Regions from separate parts of the Blautia sp. AM47-4 genome, predicted to be linked through region 3. Evidence: a T-box and tRNA genes for the amino acid it is inferred to sense, from the RefSeq annotation. Region 3 holds a T-box; the other regions hold tRNA genes.
What was found. A T-box is a leader RNA that pairs with one kind of tRNA and senses whether it is charged. The one in region 3 lies ahead of DW965_RS22105 (valine--tRNA ligase), so its partner is inferred to be a tRNA-Val.
Positions count from the first base shown of each region.

Region 1: it has a tRNA-Val gene. The T-box ahead of DW965_RS22105 (valine--tRNA ligase) is inferred to sense a tRNA for this amino acid. The anticodon was not compared.
Region 2: it has a tRNA-Val gene. The T-box ahead of DW965_RS22105 (valine--tRNA ligase) is inferred to sense a tRNA for this amino acid. The anticodon was not compared.

Region 1 is NZ_QUHY01000005.1:37,452-41,638, reverse strand. It holds gene DW965_RS04685 (AAA family ATPase) at 1-220, opposite strand, end outside; gene DW965_RS04680 (exonuclease SbcCD subunit D) at 217-1,350, opposite strand; tRNA gene DW965_RS04675 (tRNA-Met) at 1,465-1,538, opposite strand; tRNA gene DW965_RS04670 (tRNA-Val) at 1,559-1,631, opposite strand; gene DW965_RS04665 (LytTR family DNA-binding domain-containing protein) at 1,809-2,300, opposite strand; gene DW965_RS20835 (ABC transporter permease) at 2,350-2,811, opposite strand; gene DW965_RS20830 (hypothetical protein) at 2,808-3,149, opposite strand; gene DW965_RS04655 (ABC transporter ATP-binding protein) at 3,245-4,159, opposite strand; gene DW965_RS04650 (hypothetical protein) at 4,159-4,187, opposite strand, start outside.
Region 2 is NZ_QUHY01000002.1:187,167-191,353, forward strand. It holds gene DW965_RS02260 (hypothetical protein) at 1-103, opposite strand, end outside; gene DW965_RS02265 (YdcF family protein) at 384-992, opposite strand; partial or broken gene rffA (dTDP-4-amino-4,6-dideoxygalactose transaminase) at 999-2,131, opposite strand; tRNA gene DW965_RS02275 (tRNA-Met) at 2,321-2,394, opposite strand; tRNA gene DW965_RS02280 (tRNA-Val) at 2,428-2,500, opposite strand; gene DW965_RS19030 (hypothetical protein) at 2,585-2,752, opposite strand; gene purD (phosphoribosylamine--glycine ligase) at 2,932-4,187, opposite strand, start outside.
Region 3 is NZ_QUHY01000010.1:89,536-93,722, forward strand. It holds partial or broken gene DW965_RS22105 (valine--tRNA ligase) at 1-2,034, opposite strand, end outside; T-box leader at 2,130-2,350, opposite strand; gene DW965_RS08855 (MBL fold metallo-hydrolase) at 2,461-3,261, opposite strand; gene DW965_RS08860 (SseB family protein) at 3,334-3,774, opposite strand; gene DW965_RS08865 (hypothetical protein) at 3,858-4,187, opposite strand, start outside.

The sequences.
Region 1 (4,187 bases), on a different contig from region 3:
CCTCCGGTTTTGCATACTTACTGCGGAACATTTCGCCTTTCCGGATTTCACCGCTCGCTTCCCCGTAAAGCGCAAACGTGATGGCATCAAAAATCGTTGTTTTTCCAGCGCCGGTGTCCCCCGTAATCAGATACAGACCGCCGCCCAGCCGATCAAAATCAAGTTCCATCCGGTCCGCATACGGTCCGAATGCACTGATGACTAATTTCTTTGGTTTCATCCCTTCATCCCCCGTAACAATTCTTCCACCAGCGCTTCCTGCTGTGCGGTCATGCTCTGATTATTCTGTAATTCATAAAATTCCCGGAACAGTTCCAGTTCTGATTTTTCCTCCACTCGTTCCGCCGTGCCAATGTCTGCAGCAGACCGGGTTCTTTTGTTATCGTACTCCAGGCGCATCAGGTTCGGATAGATCGTTCGGAGTTTTGCCATTCCATCCGGCACATCTTCTTCATCCGTCAACGTCACCAGAAGGTAATCCTCGCAGTCGCTGTTCTCATAAAATCTTTTTGCCGTGACTTCCAGATACGTCCCCTGGATTTTCCTGAGATCGTGCAAGGGCTTTAATGGAATTGTTCTAAGCTCCACCGTTCCTTTTTCTTTTAATTTGATCACCGTAATCGTTTTTTCCTGTCCTGCTTCCGAAAAAGAATATTTCAGCGGCGAACCGCAATAGCGAACCGTGTCTCTTTCCACCTTCTGTGGGCTGTGGATGTGCCCCAGTGCAGCATAATCAAACTTTTCAAACAATTCTGCCGGAATCTGATCCAAGTCGCCAACCTGCAGTTCTTCTGCATCACATCGTTTTGCCCCGGTTACGAACTGGTGGGCCAGAATCACATTTCGATCCTGTTCATCAACCAAATCCTGTTCCAGTGCAATCCGAACTGCATCCGCTGTACACATTACTTCTTCCGCACGCTCCGGCAGGGCATGACGCACCACCGCAGGCCGTAAAAACGGAAGCAGATGAATCCACACCGTGCCATACGCATCCTGCAGCGGAATTTTCTCTATCGTTCCATTGTATACCTTTGAAAAATAGATCCCGCTTTTTCCCATCAGGCTGGATCCAAATGCCAGACGCTCGGCGGAATCATGGTTTCCACTGATAATAAAAGTGGGAATCCGATTGGTGGAAAGCTCTGTCAGAAACGCGTCAAAAACCTGAACCGCTTCTGCACTTGGAATCGTACTGTCGTAAATATCTCCGGAAAGCAGTACACCATCTGGTCTCTCTCTTTTTGCAGTATGCAGAATCTGCGACAAAATGTACTTCTGATCCTCGATCATCGAAAATTCATTGACTCGCTTTCCGATGTGGAGATCGGATAAGTGGAATAATTTCATAAGCGCCTCCCTGTCATTTTCCATGGTATTGTAATCTGCAGGGCCCGCCACTGGCAGCCCCCTCCGAACGTAAAACAACAAAAGCCCCTGCTTTCGCAGGAGCTCTCTCTTTCGTAGCGAGAGGGGGATTCGAACCCTCGACACCGCGGGTATGAACCGCGTGCTCTAGCCAACTGAGCTATCTCGCCATACTATATTTTTAGAAGTATGGGGCCTACAGGGCTCGAACCTGTGACCCTCTGCTTGTAAGGCAGATGCTCTCCCAGCTGAGCTAAGACCCCATATCTGTTTTCTAGCAGTTCTTACGTCCTGCTGACAATATGTATATTAGCACGCTTTGTTCTGTTTGTCAACGATATTTTTTGAAATTTTTCAAATTTTTTCTTTTGTTTCTACAATACCAGCGATTTCATGTCCTTCCGGCATACGCTGTCTTTAACTATCCAAAGTTATTTTTTCTATGCATCTTTCCGTTTTCTCATCTCTTCCAGTTTCTGGTTCATGCTTTCCGCCACCATATGGTCATTTACATATACGATCAGATTCACCGTAACATAAACTCCAATAATCAAAACCTCCATCAGCACATACAAACGCCCATTTAATGCGGTATGAACCGAAACAATACGATCCGCATTTACAATCGTTGTCTTTGATGCACGCTTCATACATTTTCTTGTTATTTTCTCTTCCAGCTGATACAGTCTGCTTTTAATTTCATAAAACTTATTTGACGTATAAGCAAACACCTTGTTTTGCACTGCCTCGAAATATAAAATATCTTCTGTTCTTATGGAAACACATTCTTTCTTTTCTGTGTATCCCCGGATAGATTCCCCTTTGCTTCTTACATACTCTTTTATTTCTGCAAATTCTTTCGTAAAATTTACATATTCGAGTATAACGCCCTCTTTTTCCGGGTCATCGATCTCTCTTTCTGTAATATTCATAACTGTCTCTTTTCTCATTTTTTATTCATTCTATAGTCGAAGGATATATTTACTTCCCATCTTTCTCCGGAAGAGCTGTCATGCACAAAAAAATAATTCCAAATACCACAACACATCCAACCATAAGCATCACCATCTGATTTACACTTACTACAGACCCCTGGAACTTCGGGTTACAATCCAGTGTATCACGAATCGCAGTAATCATTTCTTCTGGCAGCTGATTGTTCTCCATCTCTTCGAAGATTCCACGGAGCATATGATTTTTCAACAGAGAAGTTCCGTAGGTACTTGGCAGATACGACAGTACTTTCTGCAGGCCGCTGCCGAAATTTGAAATCGGCATGTAAGCTCCGCATAAAAATCCATACCCGGCACTTACGATCGTTCCCACTGCGGATAACTGACCCTGGGTTGTCAGTGGAAAACTGACGATGCTTGACAACGTGCTTCCAAAGAGTACCAGTAAAATTTCATCGAGAAGAACCCAGAATACATCTACAGCGCTCATATACCAGCCCATTTTGTACATATAGCCAAGCATAATACAAGCGCAAGCCCATTTACCAGCAGGGAATTGACTACAGTAGATAAAAAATACCCAAGATAAAGCTGTGCTTTGCTGATTGGCGATACATTAAAATCTTTCCTTGTTCCGTTTGCCCGGTCCTGTACCATCGTAAGATTCACGCAGAATGTCACAGTCACACAGCTGACTGCCAGAAGAGCCGCGGCAAGCTGTGCGGCCACCGTTCCATCGATCAGTTTGTCTGAGATTGTAATCATGTCCGGGATCGCGGACACAAAGGAATCTCTGTATACGTTTGCCAGAAATGTAGCATACAGCAAAATCAGAATTCCCGGAGTAATTAAAGCCGAAAAAAACATTCCTCTGTCTTTAAAAAACAATTTTCTGTTTCGACTTATAAGTGCAAATACTGCCTTCATCTGTGCTCACCTCCCAATGTTTTTCCGGTTACAGCAAGAAATACATCATCCATTCTGCCCTTTACCACTTCATAATCACGGAATATTTCCTGATGTTCCACGATCAGCCGGGTAGCCTCTGCGGTATTTTTTACTTTTAACTGATAGCCATCCCGGATCTTTTTATACTCTCTGCCCAGTGTTTTGATTTCTTCTTCTGTCACACCATAAACAGACATAGTGTCCTGCACATACTCATTTTTCAGCTCAAAAGGAGTTCCTTCTGCCACGATGCTTCCTTTATCCAGAATCACCACATAACCGGCATTTGCAGCTTCTTCCATGTAGTGCGTAGTCAGAAAAACTGTCAGCTTTTCTTCCACTCGAAGTTTTTCAATGATATCCCAGATCAAAAGCCGCGTCTGTGGGTCAAGTCCTGTCGTTGGTTCATCTAAAATCAGAAGTTCGGGCCGATGCAGCAAGGCTCTTGCAATATCAATTCTTCTTCTCTGTCCGCCGGACAGTTTTCCGACCGGCCGGTTCAGATAATCTCCGAAATCAAAAATCTCCACCAGTTCCCGCAATCTTTTTTCAAACGCTTTTCCTGTTATTCCATAAAGCGCTGCTCTGTTTTTCAGATTTTCCCTGACGGTAAGTGGCTTGTCCAGCACACTGTCCTGAAATACCACGCCAAGCATTGTTCCAACTTTCCTTCCGATCTTATCCAGATCTGTGCCCTGGATCTGAACCGTTCCGCTGTCTTTGTGAAGCTGCCCGCAGATGATCGAAATCGTTGTGCTCTTCCCTGCCCCGTTTACACCAAGGAATGCAAAGAGCTCTCCTTTTTTCACCTGAAAACTCAGATCATTGACTGCTTTTACATCACCAAAGCTTTTCTTTAAATGAGTGATTTTAATCATATCTGTTTCCATTACGCCTGCCCTCTCCTTTGATTTCTTT
Region 2 (4,187 bases), on a different contig from region 3:
CCGCTCCGACAATGGCAAGGACCCATAAAATCACGTTTTTCGGTTTTTCGCTCTCACGTTCTCTCTGTTTTAAAAGCTCTAATACTTCATCAATCTTATTCATACTGTCCACCAACCTTTGCTTTAGATTAGAAACTTAACTTAACGATAGTATACCATACGAGCCGCAATTTTACCACAATTTCCGCTCTTTTTTATAAATCTTTTCGTTTCAACTTACAGTCGGTATTTTCACGGAGTCTGACATGTCGAGAATAGTTCGACTGTGACTTTCCTCATGTCAGTGGAGGATACCGATTTCTCTCCGCCTACCACTGCCGTTATGTTTCTTTTAACAATTCATCTCACCGCTTTAAAAGCGGGGGACTTCTTGTCTACTGGTGTTAAAATTCAGAATCCGCCGGCAGTTCCCGCAGAATCTTGTGGAACTGACCGCCGCAGCGCTCCATTTCTCCTAACACCTGGTCGATCCATTCACCCTTTGTATGCCAGTTTTCTCTGGTGAACTCAATATCCGAAGGACAGACAAAAAACTCTGTCTCCGGGTAGACAAGCTGGTAATACAGAATACACCGTCTCGCATGGAGATTCCGGCAGCAGAGGATCGCTTTTTTTACCTCGATGCCCGCCGCATCTGTCACTTCCCGTGACCGCAGTGCATTTTCATACGTATACGTCGCCTGGTCTTCGCGCAGAATCGCTTTCTCCGGCACGCTGTTTTTCTGCAGTACCGTCCGCAGAAACTCCCACTCGGTTTCATAGTTCCCGCCGTACTGCTCCGCAAGATCCTGTACACCGGCGAAATGCCCGAGCACAGTACTGTATCTTCCCGACGGAAGCACATACGGCGCAAATCCTTCTTTCCAGAGTTCTGCCGCGTGCGCCGCCATCTGCGGATATCCGTTTCCCGGCACAAAAATCACATCGGCTTTCTGCGGCTCATCCTTCACGAAAATATAGTCCGTAAAGTAGTTTAAAAACTTCTCATACATGAAATGTTACCACTCTTTAAAGTCCATGAGGCACTCTACGACATATGCCATATCCTGTTCAGACAGGCTGTAGAACATTGGCAGACGCATCAGGCGCTCGCTCTCTTTTGTTGTGTATTTGTCCTCTCCGTGGAAAACACCGAACTTCTGTCCGGCCGGGGAGGTATGGAGCGGAACGTAATGGAAGACACACATCACACCGCGCTCTTTCATATAGTTGATCAGTTTTGTACGCACTTCCAGATTTCTTGCCTTGATGAAGTACATATGCGCATTATGTACACAGCCTTCCGGCACAACCGGCTGCTCGATCTTTCCGGCCTCAGCCAGCGGACGGAGCTGCTCATGGTAATAGTTGTAGATGGCCATCCGCTTTCTATCGATTTTCTCATGTTCCTCGAGTTCTGCAAGCAGGTAAGCCGCATTCATATCACTCGGCAGATAGGAGGAGCCGTAGTCGATCCAGGTATATTTGTCGATCTGTCCGCGGAAAAACTTGCTGCGGTTCGTTCCCTTTTCACGAAGGATCTCTGCTTTTTCCAGATAATTCTCATCCTGGAACAGCAGCGCGCCGCCCTCTCCCATCGTATAGTTTTTCGTCTCATGGAAGCTGTAGCAGCCAAAATCGCCGATCGTTCCAAGGGCTTTTCCCTTGTAGTACGCGCTCACACCCTGTGCCGCATCCTCTACAACCTTCAGGTTATGGCGTTTTGCAATATCCATGATGGTATCCATTTCACAGGCAACGCCGCATAGTGAACCGGAACAATCGCTTTTGTTTTTTCGGTGATGGCATCCTCAATCTTGGTCTCGTCGATGTTCATCGTATCCGGACGGATATCCACGTAGACGATTTTTGCTCCGCGCAGAACAAAGGCATCTGCAGTGGAAACAAACGTGTAGGACGGCATGATCACTTCGTCGCCCGGCCGAATCTCAGACAGGTAAGCTGCCATTTCCAGTGCATGGGTGCAGGATGTCGTAAGCATCGCATGTTTTACGTTGAAATTGTCCTGCATCCAGGCAGAACATTTCTTCGTAAAAGGACCGTCGCCGCACAGCTTGTTGTTTTCCTCTGCCGCCTGGCGGATGTATTCCAGTTCTGTTCCAATAAAAGGTGGTTTATTAAACTCTATCATTGTTTTTTCCTTATCTTTCTTCTATCCATTACTGTTTTATTTACTTTCAGAGCCCAAAACAAGCTCTTAGGTAGTCTTATTTTCTCACAAATCCCTGTGGATTTCAAGACACGATTTTGACATGACAGCCATATCATCATACTGTCCATAAAGCCAAAAGAACCCTTGATTTCTCAAGGGTTCCATAAGTAGCGAGAGGGGGATTCGAACCCTCGACACCGCGGGTATGAACCGCGTGCTCTAGCCAACTGAGCTATCTCGCCATATTCATTTTCAACACCGTTTTTCATAAAATATGGGGCCTATAGGGCTCGAACCTATGACCCTCTGCTTGTAAGGCAGATGCTCTCCCAGCTGAGCTAAGACCCCACATCAGTGTTTTGTCTGTCGGCTTTTTATCTGTATCACCAACCGACTTCGTTAGTATAGCATTCCACCCGCCAAATGTCAACACTAATTTTCAAATTTTTTCGATTTTTTCAACTTTTTCTCCCGCCACTCTTTCAGGTACTGCTCCTGTTCCAGATCTTCCCGTTCTTTCTCCCATCCTGCCGCCCGGCAGAGCGTCCATGCAAGCAGAAGAAATACGGCAAAAATCCCCGCCAGACAAACGATTCCCATCTTTTCCGACCGCCTTTCCTGTTCTGATTCTGCTAAAAAGCAAAGGATCTCCTTACTATTGTATCCGGAACGGCGGCGCTTTATTCCCTTTTCTGAATAAAAAGACAAAGCCGCCAGATTTCCCTTTCACCGGGATTCTGGCGGCTCCATTTTACTCAAAATTAAAATTCACATTCACGTTACGCTTCGTCAATCGCTTTTCCAATATCATGGCGGTAATATTTATTGTCAAAGTCAACCCATTCAACAGCCTTATATGCATTCGCACGTGCCTCTTTCAGGGTATCGCCAAGTGCTGTCACGCCGAGTACACGGCCTCCGTTCGTCACGATCTCGCCGTCCTTGAACTTCGTTCCGGCGTGGAAGCAGTAGTAGCCCTCATGCTCTTTGAACGTCTCGAGTCCGCGGATCGGGAATCCTTTTTCGTAGGAAACCGGATAACCGTTCGAAGCCAGTACGATGCAGACACACGCATTATCTGCAAACTGCAGGTCGATCTGGTCGAGAGTTCCGTCGATGCAGGCTTCAAATACATCAATGATGTCTGTCTTCATACGAGGAAGCACAACCTGTGCCTCCGGATCGCCGAAGCGGGCATTGTACTCGAGCACCTTCGGTCCGTCCGGTGTCAGCATCAGTCCGAAGAAGATAACTCCCTTAAACGGTCTTCCCTCGGCTGCCATCGCATCTACGGTCGGCTGATAGATATATTTCTTACAGAACTTATCCACTTCTTCGGTATAAAACGGACTCGGGGAGAAGTTGCCCATACCGCCGGTGTTCAGGCCGGTGTCGCCGTCTCCTGCTCTCTTGTGATCCTGTGCGGAACTCATCGTCTTGATCGTCTTTCCATCCACAAAGGAGAGAACGGAAACCTCACGCCCCGTCATAAACTCCTCGATGACCATCTCGTTTCCGGCACTGCCGAATTTCTTGTCGAGCATGATCGTCTTGACGCCCTCTTTTGCTTCCTCTAAGGTGTTGCAGATCAGAACGCCTTTTCCAAGCGCCAGACCGTCGGCTTTCAGTACGATCGGGAATTTTGCGGTTTCCAGATACTTCTCTGCCGCCTCCGGATCGGAGAATGTCTCGTATGCCGCCGTCGGGATATGGTATTTTTTCATCAGGTCTTTGGAGAACGCTTTCGATCCTTCCAGTATTGCCGCATTCTTTCTTGGTCCGAATACGCGCAGTCCCTCTGCCTCAAACGCATCGACAACACCGCCGACCAGCGGATCATCCATGCCGATGACGGTCAGGTCAATCTCTTTTTCTTTCGCAAAAGCAACGAGCTTGTCAAACTCCATCGCTGCAATATCGACACACTCTGCGTACTCCGCAATTCCTGCGTTTCCAGGAGCGCAGTAAATCTTGTCTACCTTCGGGCTCTGTGCCACCTTCCAGGCAATCGCATGCTCTCTTCCGCCGCTTCCTA
Region 3 (4,187 bases):
GAACGGTTTTTAAGGTCCACAGTGCAGCGCCCTTCGTCTCGTCGGTCTCGCTGTACAGACGCGGTTTTACCATCTCGATGTACCAGTCGCAGAACTCCTCCCATATGAAGTCGTAAACTTTCTGTACGGCGATGCCGAGCTCGTAGCGGTCCATGTTGTCCGTTACTTCCGTTGCCAGCGTGTTTACCTTAGAAAGAATCCATTTATCTGCCAGTGTCAGTTTGTCTTTTGGCATTTCAGACGGAACTTCTGCTTTTTCCAGGTTCATCATGATGAAACGGGAAGCGTTCCATACTTTGTTTGCGAAGTTACGGCTGGCTTCTACACGCTCCCAGTAGAAACGCATATCGTTTCCAGGTGCATTACCGGTCATCAAAGTCAGACGGAGAGCATCTGCACCGTATTTGTCAATGACTTCGAGCGGATCGATACCGTTTCCGAGGGATTTACTCATCTTGCGTCCCTGGGAGTCACGAACGAGTCCGTGAATCAGTACGTGGTGGAACGGAACCTGTTTGGTCTGCTCCAGTGCGGAGAATACCATACGGATAACCCAGAAGAAAATGATGTCATATCCGGTTACGAGAACATCCGTCGGATAGAAGTAATCAAATTCCGGTGTTTTCTCCGGCCATCCTAACGTGGAGAACGGCCACAGAGCAGAACTGAACCAGGTGTCCAGGGTATCCGGGTCCTGAGTGAGATGGGTGCTGCCGCATTTCGGGCATTTTTCCGGCATTCCGCCTCTTACAACCGTGATCTCGCCACAGTCATCACAGGTATAGGCCGGGATACGATGACCCCACCAGAGCTGACGGGAAATACACCAGTCGTGGATATTGTTCAGCCAGTTCTGATAAATCTTGCTGAAACGATCCGGGATGAAGTTTACTTCCCCGTTCTTCTCTGCTTCGCTGGCAGCGGCAGCCATATCCGCCATTTTTACAAACCACTGTGGTTTGATCATCGGCTCTACGGTTGTCTTACATCTGTCGTGGGTTCCTACGTTGTGAACGTGATCCACTACTTTTACAAGAAGGCCAAGCTTCTCGAGATCCTCTACCATGCTTTTCTTGCCTCGTAGCGGTCCATGCCGGCGTATTTGCCGCACTTGTTGTTCATGGTTCCGTCATCGTTTAAGATGTTGATCTCTTCGAGGTTGTGGCGTTTTCCTACCTCAAAATCGTTCGGGTCGTGTGCCGGTGTGATTTTTACGCATCCGGTTCCGAACTCTTTGTCTACGTAAGCATCTGCGATAACCGGGATCTCACGGTCGGTCAGCGGAAGCTTCAGCATTTTTCCTACAATATCTGTATATCTTTCATCCTCCGGATTGACAGCTACGGCAGTATCGCCGAGCAGAGTCTCCGGACGGGTCGTTGCGATTTCTACGAAGCGGCCTTCTTCTCCAACTACCGGGTAGTTGATGTGCCAGAAGTGGCCTGCCTGCTCCTGATATTCAACCTCTGCATCGGAGATGGAAGTCTGGCATACCGGACACCAGTTGATGATGCGGCTTCCTTTGTAGATCCATCCTTTTTCATACAGACGGCAGAATACTTCTTCTACGGCTTTGGAGCATCCCTCGTCCATGGTGAAGCGTTCTCTCTCCCAGTCTGCGGAGGAGCCGATCTTTCTTAACTGGCTGTTGATGCGTCCGCCGTACTCTTTCTTCCACTCCCAGCAGTGCTCCAGGAATTTTTCGCGTCCGATTTCATCTTTGTCGATGCCCTGCTCTTTGAGCATATTGGTAACCTTTACCTCGGTTGCAATCGCCGCATGGTCGGTTCCCGGCTGCCAGAGGACTTCATATCCCTCCATCCGTTTGAAACGGCAGAGAATATCCTGCATGGTGTTGTCGAGTGCATGGCCCATGTGAAGCTGTCCGGTTACGTTCGGAGGCGGCATCATAATGGTAAACGGTTTTTTGTTCGGGTTTACAGTGGCGTGGAAATATCCTTTATCCAGCCATTTCTGATACAGTCTGTCCTCGAGTCCTTTCGGATCGTAGGTCTTTGCGAGTTCTTTGCTCATGAGATCCTCCTTTTATGTTTGGTGTATTGTGGTATTTATTCCCGCAGAGGCTTGTCTTAAATCAAAAACGCCCTTCACATACACATAACATGCATGCAAAGGGCGAAAATTCCGCGGTACCACCTTAATTTGTATCTCGTTTCGGAGTCTGTAACGTGACTCATGCGTGAGAACCTAATCATCACATCTTCTGTGCTTTTCAGCTCTCCGGTTCAGAAGCTACCTTCCATGACCACCTTCCCGGACAGCCTTTCAGCCGGTGAACCGTCCTCTCTTTTGGGGCCTGCCATGTACTCCTCTTCCTCATAACCTTTTCTTTTTCTGTTGGAATAGAAACTGCATTTATCATAATCGCGTTTTTTTATTTTGTCAAGCCGCCGCGGGCAAAAACCTTTCTTCTTATGGAAGTTTTAAGATTTCACGCGCTTATTTTCGGTGAATCCGCGATGCACAGTACTGCATTTCTGCGCGGCCGTACGACGCGTAGCGGACCTGTTCTTTCGAAAACGGCTTCGCATTGCTTGGCCGTCCCAGGTTTTCGCCGTGGATCACCTGATCCACAAGGTCGATGAGATCTGCGAGAACGCCGAGGCTGAGCGGATTGTAAACCGGATGCGCCGTCGATTCAAACACCTGCGTGTGATGACCGCCGAAGAATTTCATGCGGCCGCCCCTCTTCACAAGCCACACCATCAGTCCGACCAGCCCGTCGTAATACTCTTCCAGGCTCGTTCCGCCCGGCACCTGCATCCAGACACCGCAGCCGCTTCCGATCGCATCTCCGGTGAACAGGTAATTCTGTTTCGTCTCAAGCACAACGACGCTGCCCGGCGTATGGCCCGGTGTCTGACAGACGGCCAGCTCTGTGCCGCCGAGCGGAATCACGGAATCGGTACGGATGTCATGAATCTCCTCCCACGGTTTTAATTTTCCCGCTGTCAGCATCACAAGCGTCTCTGGATCCATCTTCTTTTCATCGTGGCACATGTACACCTCATCAAACTCATCCATGTGATACATGTGATCCGGATGCGCATGCGTGATGACCAGCAGAAGCGGCTTGTCCGTCAGCTCACGGATCACCGGCAGAATCTTTGTGCCTGCCGTAATGCCGGTATCAATGACAGCCGCTTTTTCTTCACCTTCTACTACATAGAACGATGAATTTCCTGCGTCCAAAATACAGTAAATTTTTTCCCCGATTTCTGTTACCTGAAAACCCTCCATGATGTAAAACCTCCTTAAAATAATAATGTACCCTCGGAGTCTTTCTGTGCTTGCTTTTTTCCTTTCGGCAATTCAGTGCCCCGCATTCTCTTCCCCGATGATAATCGAAAGCAGCGTATGATCCAGCATGATCGTGCGGTTCCACGGATTGAAAATCACACCGCTGATCTCCTTTGTTTCGGATGCCATGTGGATCAGCTGTTCCAGACTCACGAGAAACGTAGATTTCACGCTGCTGCTCCCCTTTAATTCCTCATCAAAGCTCGTAAACGCGGCCCACCAGACTTTTCCGTCTGCGCTCTTTACCGTTCCGATCCGGATCTGATCGTCGCCGGATGGCGGTTCCACGGAAAGAATCGCCTGTCCGCCCTCTTTCATTCTGCGTCGGATCACCGTCAGCACATGCGCCAGCAGTTCCGGCGTCGGCTCCTTTTGCAGTCCCAGAATTGCTTCCTCTATCGTTTCATTCCCCTGCAGCCCTTCGTCCTTTGGAGTTTCCATTTCTTTTGCCATTGCTCTTGTCCTTTCTTTTTCGCTTTTCCCACACAGAATCTGTGTACCATCATCCCCGGCAGCTTCGTCACTTCCGATGACATTTACTCTGCGCCTACCCAGATGCCGTCTTTCCCGCAGAATCTGCGCTCTTTTGATAAATCCAAAACGTTTCCCATCCTCTTTAAGATCTGATCGTACTTCCCTTCCCGCATCAATGCAATCGTCACCTGATCCGTTCCGATCTGCAGATGGCGGAAGCCGCGTTTTCCTTCCTCCGTCCACGGCAGAGTCAGCTCCAGTTCAAAGCCGCCGCTGCTTCCGTACAGCTCACCCGGCTGTTCGTCCGCAAACAGCTCGAAAAGCGGCTGATAATATGCTTTGAAATAATTCTCCTCTGGAAACCAAAGTGTCCCGTCCCCGGTCCGCTCCGG